DNA from 2 places in the Mesorhizobium sp. M0306 genome. Region 2 is predicted to be linked to the other one. Evidence: riboswitches for the same ligand, from Rfam matches in the RefSeq annotation. Region 2 holds a riboswitch; the other holds the start of a gene.
What was found. Region 2 has a riboswitch for thiamine pyrophosphate ahead of thiB (thiamine ABC transporter substrate binding subunit). Riboswitches for the same ligand answer to the same signal wherever they lie in the genome.

Region 1: it holds a riboswitch for thiamine pyrophosphate, as region 2 does, so the genes downstream of both, thiC (phosphomethylpyrimidine synthase ThiC) here and thiB (thiamine ABC transporter substrate binding subunit) in region 2, are expected to answer to the same signal.

Annotation. Positions count from the first base shown of each region.
Region 1 covers NZ_JAMYRY010000020.1:80,368-83,888, reverse strand. The annotation lists gene hemA (5-aminolevulinate synthase) at 1-13, shown strand, start outside; gene NKI95_RS23615 (ATP-grasp domain-containing protein) at 584-1,888, shown strand; TPP riboswitch at 2,112-2,228, shown strand; gene thiC (phosphomethylpyrimidine synthase ThiC) at 2,332-3,521, shown strand, end outside.
Region 2 covers NZ_JAMYRY010000001.1:826,449-829,969, reverse strand. The annotation lists gene NKI95_RS04300 (ABC-F family ATP-binding cassette domain-containing protein) at 1-960, opposite strand, end outside; gene NKI95_RS04295 (thiamine diphosphokinase) at 962-1,606, opposite strand; TPP riboswitch at 1,734-1,848, shown strand; gene thiB (thiamine ABC transporter substrate binding subunit) at 1,892-2,905, shown strand; gene thiP (thiamine/thiamine pyrophosphate ABC transporter permease) at 3,154-3,521, shown strand, end outside.

The sequences.
Region 1 (3,521 bases), on a different contig from region 2:
CAAGGCTGCCTAATGTAAATGCTGGGAACGACAGGGCGCGCAGCCTCAGACCTGATTATATCAGCCGGGCTCGCCGAGGTGGAAGCGGCGGTCCGCGATCCGGTTCTGACGCCCGATCGCATCTTCGAATGTCATCGGAAAGCAGTTCCGTAACCCGCAATGACAGCTTTCGCGATCTTAAATGATGTGACTCCATGATTGAATGGGGCCGTTTGACGACTCGCTGCTTACACATCGGGCCGGTTCCAGATTCAGGGCTCACCATGAGCCGGTATGACCAGAGCGCATGTTCTTGTGCTGCGAGTTTGATGTGGCTTGGCGTGCCCTACCCGAGGGGTAGGTCACGCCCAGGCCCACGGGATCACACACCAACCGCAGCTAACCTGGTTTGAACGGAGCAAGCCTCCGACGCCGCCCTAATCAACAACGCTGCAACAGATCCTTCAAATCAATTTACAAGATTTTTACAACCGTCAGTCGTTGACAATGGTACGGCACCGCGAGTCTGAGGTCCGGCACGGCCATAAAAGTGACGCCGGTACCCTCGGACCGCCGCCAGCACGCAACATCGGGATTAACAGCAATGGTAAGAAGAAGAGCGCTCATATTGGTCGAAGGCCATAGGGGTACTGGTCAGCTATACGTCCAAGCGGCTCAGTGTCTTGGTCTTCATCCAATTACTCTGACGGCTGATCCACCTCGGTACGACTATCTTTCGGCGGAAAACGTTGAGGCAATCCGTGTCGACACTGGCAATCTCGAAGCGTTGGTCCGCGAATGTTCGCGGCTGCGTGCTACCCACGACATTGCTGGCATTACTGGCTTTGCCGGGGACCATGAATCGATCTATGCGACAGTTGGCAAGCTTTGCCGGCATTTCGATCTACCGGGACCGAACCCTGAATCGATTGAACGAAGCTGCGACAAATTCAAGCAACGCCAACTCCTCGCGCAGGCCGGCGTTCCAATACCGGCCTATCGGTTGGCAACGAATGCGGCGGAGGTAGAAAGCTCGGCTGCAGAGATCGGCCTGCCCGTGATTCTTAAGCCGGCAGTAGGCAGCGGCAGCATCGGTGTCCGATTGTGCCGCAGCCTCGAAGACGTAGCCGAACATACGACTTATCTATTGGGCGGAAAGCACATATGGCGGTCTACACCGAAAATACTCGTCGAAGAATTCGCACAGGGCCCGTTCTATAGCATTAATGTTATGGGGAATGAGGTCGTTGCGATTTGCGCCAATGACTTTGGTCCCCTCCCCCATTTCGTCATTCGTGAGGTGACCTATCCGGCCCTGCTGACTGATCAGGAGCGTGAGCGCATCGCCGATGTTTCGCTGAGCTGTTTGCGGGCTCTCGGCCTTGGCTGGGGGCCAACTAACATTGAACTCCGGTGCACGAAACGCGGTCCAGTTGTCATTGAAATCAATCCGCGTCTTAGTGGCGCGCCCGACCCTCAGCTGGTCCAGTTAGCTTACGGTGTCGACCTCGTAACCGAGCACATCAAGCTTGTCATTGGCGAGGAATGGGATCTGCGCAAAAAGCATTCGCATACTGCGGCCGCGCGATTCCTGCTTCCTGATCAAGATGGCACCCTCGACTGGATTGGTGGCGACACTCAGGCAGCTGCTATATCAGGTGTGGCCGAGGTCAAATTGAATGTTGAACCCAAGACACCGATCGTCAGGAAGGGGGATTTCCGAGACTGGATTGGACATGTCATTGCCACTTCGCCCAGCCGTGCTGAAACCGAGGGCGCCCTTCAGCGAGCGGTCGACTTGATCGATTGGTCGATCACCCCTTTTCCGGCGACAATAAGAGGTGATCGAGAGCACGATGTTTGTGGGGCGTTCGGGCGGCCCACCAGTTCTGTTCCGATCAGGCGTTGACGGCTTAAGATCCTTGAAACGCAGCAGTTCCGTCTACGTCAATGTCACATCAAGTTTGACGAGGCAAATGCAGCTTTGGCCACACCTGCCCTATCTCCCGCGGAACTTCTCCGCGACCCATGGCGAGGCCGTCGGCCCAATTTGGGCCCAATTTGATTGCCGCCCACCGCCGCCGCAGGACGAACATGCGCTTGACAAGACAACGCCGGCCCGTTCAACTTGAGGCATTCACCAGGGGAGTCCCGGCAAGGGGCTGAGATACTGCTGGCTTTCGCGGCGCAGTGACCCGTTGAACCTGATCCAGTTCATACTGGCGTAGGGACGGTGCAAGCGCTCTGCGGGAGTTCACGCCCGAGGTCCTGTTTCGGCAGGTCGACAGAAGCGTCTTTTCATCCTTCCGGCACAGAACTGGGTCTCCAATGCATGAGCAAAGGAGCCTCAAGATGAATGCCCTCACCCCAGCCGTCTCAACGGGACCGCTGCCTGCTTCGCGTAAGATCCACAAGCCCGGTGCCATCCACCCGCAGATCAGGGTGCCGATGCGCGAAATCTCCGTCCATCCGACAGCCGGCGAACCGCCCGTCACCGTCTACGACCCGTCGGGCTCCTATACCGATCCGGCTGTCGAAACCAGCATCCAAAAAGGCCTGGCCCGGCTTCGCCACGAATGGATCTTGGCGCGCGGCGATGTCGAGGACTGTGACGGCCGCCACGTCCGGCCGGAGGACAACGGATTCGCGACGGGCGAACGCCTGACGCCAGAATTTCCCATCCGCCACCGACCGCTCAGAGCCAAAGCAGGCAAGAGGGTGACGCAGCTTGCCTATGCACGCGCCGGCATCATCACACCCGAAATGGAGTTCGTCGCCGTCCGCGAGAACCTTGGCCGCGAGATCCGGCGCGGCAAGCTCGAGCGCGACGGCGAAGCCTTCGGCGCGGCGATCCCCGACTTCGTCACGCCTGAATTCGTGCGTGATGAGGTGGCGCGCGGACGCGCGATCATTCCCGCCAACATCAATCATCCCGAGAGCGAACCGATGATCATCGGCCGCAATTTCCTGGTCAAGATCAACGCCAATATCGGTAACTCCGCCGTCACATCGTCGATGGCTGAAGAGGTCGAAAAGATGGTGTGGGCGATCCGCTGGGGCGCCGACACGGTGATGGATCTGTCGACCGGCCGCAACATCCACAACATCCGCGAATGGATCGTGCGCAACTCGCCGGTGCCGATCGGCACGGTGCCGCTCTACCAGGCGCTCGAAAAGGTTGGTGGCATCGCCGAGGACCTGACCTGGGAGGTCTACCGCGACACGTTGATCGAGCAGGCCGAGCAAGGCGTTGACTATTTCACCATCCACGCCGGCGTGCGGCTGCATTACATCCCGCTGACCGTTGACCGGGTCACGGGTATCGTCTCGCGCGGTGGCTCGATCATGGCAAAATGGTGCCTGCACCATCACCGGGAAAGCTTCCTCTACGAGCACTTCGCGGAGATCTGCGACATCTGCGGCGCCTATGACGTCTCCTTCTCGCTCGGCGACGGCCTTCGTCCCGGCTCGATCGCCGATGCCAACGATGCGGCGCAGTTCGCCGAGCTGGAAACGCTTGGCGAGCTGACGAAGATCGCCTG
Region 2 (3,521 bases):
GCCGGCGCCGTTTGGCCCGACCAGGCCGACGCGATCGCCGCGCTGGATGCGTGTCGAAAATCCCTTGACCACCGTCAGATCGCCAAAGCTCTTCTCAATGTTCTTGGCTTCGATCACCAGCTTGCCGGATTCGGCGGCGTCGCTGGCTGTCATTGTCGCCGCACCCTCGGCGCCGCGATGGCCGCGAAAGCGCTGTCGCATGGTCTGCAACTCACCGAGCCGGCGCATGTTGCGCTTGCGCCTTGCCGTCACGCCATAGCGCAGCCAGTGCTCCTCGCGCACGATCTGGCGGCCGAGCTTGTGCTGCTCGCGCTCTTCCTCCTCCAGCACCGTGTCGCGCCATTCCTCGAAATAAGCAAAGCCCTTGTCGAGGCGGCGGGTCTGGCCGCGGTCGAGCCAGATTGTGGCGCGCGACACGCGTTCGAGAAAACGGCGGTCATGCGAGATGACGACCAGCGCCGAGGAGGTGCGGGCAAGCTCCTCCTCCAGCCATTCGATGACCGAAAGGTCGAGATGATTGGTCGGCTCATCGAGGAGGAGAATGTCGGGCTCCGGCGCCATGACGCGGGCGAGGGCCGCGCGCCGCGCCTCGCCGCCGGAGAGGTCGTTCGGCCGTTCCTCGCCGGACAGGCCGAGATGCTCCATCAGATAGGTGGCGCGGTAGGGATCGTCGGCGGGTCCGAGCCCCGCCTCGACATAGGCGCGAATGGTCGCAAAACCGTCCATGTCGGGCATTTGCGGCAAATAGCGCACAGTCGCCGAGGGCTGGCGGAAGACTTCGCCGTCCTGCGGTTCGATCAGCCCGGCAGCGATCTTGAGGAGCGTCGACTTGCCCGAGCCGTTGCGGCCAACCAGGGCGATCTTGTCGCCAGCCGAAGCCGTCAGGGCGGCACCGTCGAGCAGCGGCGTGCCGCCAAAGGTCAGCTTTATCTCGTCGAGATTGAGAAGCGGCGGCGCCATATCAGCTTTCAGGTAGGGGAAAAGGATGCGCGAGCAGCAGCGCGCGGCCGCTGGCCAGCGCGATTTCCAGCCGGCCCTTGACCTCATTGGAAATGGTCAGCGACGACCCGAAGGCAACCTCGACATGGGCGAGCGGCCATTTGGCGCCGGTGACTGTCAGGCCGGCAAGATCCGAAAAGCCGAGCACCGAAAACAGTGTGCCGTCGGCATAGTCGAAGCCAACCTTTCCGGGCAGCAAGGGAATGCCTTCCTGTGCGCCGCTGGTCAAAAGCACTTCCGTTCCGCCTTCCGCCAGCCGGACGCTCAGCGCCAGATGCAGGAAGATGTGGTCGGTGCGTTTGCCGCCGAAGGCGCCTGCGAGCACAAGGCTGGTAGCACCGCGTTCGAGCGCGGCGGCGATAGCGAGTTCACCGTCGGTCTTGTCCTTTTCGGCGGGAAACACCTGCCGTGGCACGGCGGCCAGATCCTCCGGCAAATCGGCAGGCACGGAATCGAAATCGCCGACCCAGAGTTCCGGCCTCAGGCCCAGCATGCGGGCATGGCCGATGCCGGCATCGGCGGCGATAACGCGGGAGCCTTCGACCTGGCGGTCGAGCAGCGGCGTGCGGATGAGATCGCCGCCAAGCAGGATGGTGAATGTGCTCATATCTCGTGGCCCTTACCAGCCCTGCCCCGGAAACGGAAGATGAAACGGCAGACGAAACGGAAGGCTGGGCTTTGGATGCTCGGCAAACTTCCGCTTGCGCAGCACTTCGGCCGGGCCTATGTGTCGCAACGCTCTAACGGGGTGCCGGACGCGATCTTCGCGGACCGGCTGAGAGGCAAGACTGCCAACCCGCTGAACCTGATCCGGTTTGTACCGGCGGAGGGATTAGACGTTTCGGACAGCCCGACGCCTCAATTCCTTTCAACGCGAACGAAGGAGGCGCCGATGCGCAGTTTTTTCCACTCTCTTGTCTCGATTATCCTGCTTGCAGCATCCGCGCTGGCCCTGCCAGGGCAGGCATCGGCACAGGATAAGCTGACCGTCTATACCTATGAAAGCTTTACCGCCGAGTGGGGTCCGGGACCGGCGGTGAAGAAGGCCTTCGAGGCCGAATGCAACTGCGTCGTCGAATTCGTCTCGGCCGCCGACGGCGTCGCGCTGCTCAACCGTGTGAAGCTGGAAGGCGCCGCGACCAAGGCCGATATCGTGCTTGGCCTCGATACCAATTTGACTGCGGACGCCAAGGCAACCGGCCTGTTTTCGCCGCACGGCGCTGTGTCGGGCGTCAGCGTCCCGGGAGCCTGGAGCGACGATATTTTCGTGCCGTTCGACTATGGCTATTTCGCCGTCGTCTACGATACCGAAAAACTGAAGAGCCCGCCGAAGAGCCTCAGGGAATTGGTCGAGGGCGATGCCGGAGAGAAGATCGTCATCCAGGATCCGCGCACCTCGACGCCGGGCCTTGGCCTGCTGTTGTGGGTCAAGTCGGTCTATGGCGACAAGGCGCCCGAAGCCTGGGCCAAGCTCAAGGCGAAGGTGCTGACGGTGACGCCGGGCTGGAGCGAGGCCTATGGCCTGTTCACCAAGGGTGAGGCGCCGATGGTGCTGTCCTACACCACGTCGCCAGCCTACCACATGGTCGCCGAAAACACCGAGCGCTACCAGGCGGCGTCCTTCGAGGAGGGCGAATATCTGCAGATCGAGGTTGCGGGGATCACCACCAAGGGCGCGAAGAACCCGCTGGCGGAAAACTTCATTGCCTTCATGACCGGGCCAAAATTCCAGGACGTCATTCCCGAAACCAACTGGATGTTCCCGGCCGGCAAAACCGACAAGCCGCTCAACCCGGCGTTCGACAAGCTGGTCAAGCCGACCAAGACCTTGCTGTTCAGCCCGGAAGAGGTCGCGGCAAATCGTAAGGCTTGGGTCGATGAGTGGCTTGCGGCGATGAGCAAGTAGGATTCCATATGGTGTTCGTTCCCGCCCACCCCCCTCTGGCCTGCCGGCCATCTCCCCCGCAAGGGGGGAGATTGAGCTCTCAGCCGCTTTCGCCAATCTCCACTGCGGCAGGAATGAGCGGGGCAACGAAGCTGCCGATCTCCCCCCTTGCGGGGGAGATGGCCGGTAGGCCAGAGGGGGGTGGGCGGGAACACGACCTCAGCCAAGTTCCTCCTCTCAGCACCCATCGTTAAGCTGGGTAGCGCGAAATGCAGGCTCGCCGTCCTGACTCCCGCGTCACTGCCGGCATCGTCGCGCTCGCCGCCATCGCGCTGCTGATCGGCGGGGCATTCGCCGGGCTCGTCGTCGAAGCCACACGCGACCTGTCCGGCGCCGCCTCCGCTTTCGATTCCTATCTCTTGCGCGTCGCCCGTTTCACGCTCTGGCAGGCGGTCCTTTCGACGCTGCTCTCCGTCGCGCCGGCGCTGTTCGTCGCGCGTGCCCTGTCGCGGCATCCACAGTTTTTCGGGCGAGGCTTCATCCTGCAGCTTTTCGCCGTGCCGCTGGCGCTGCCGGCCATTGTTGCCGCACTCGGTGTCCTGGCGCTCTATGGCCGCGCCGGCTATTTTGCCGGCAC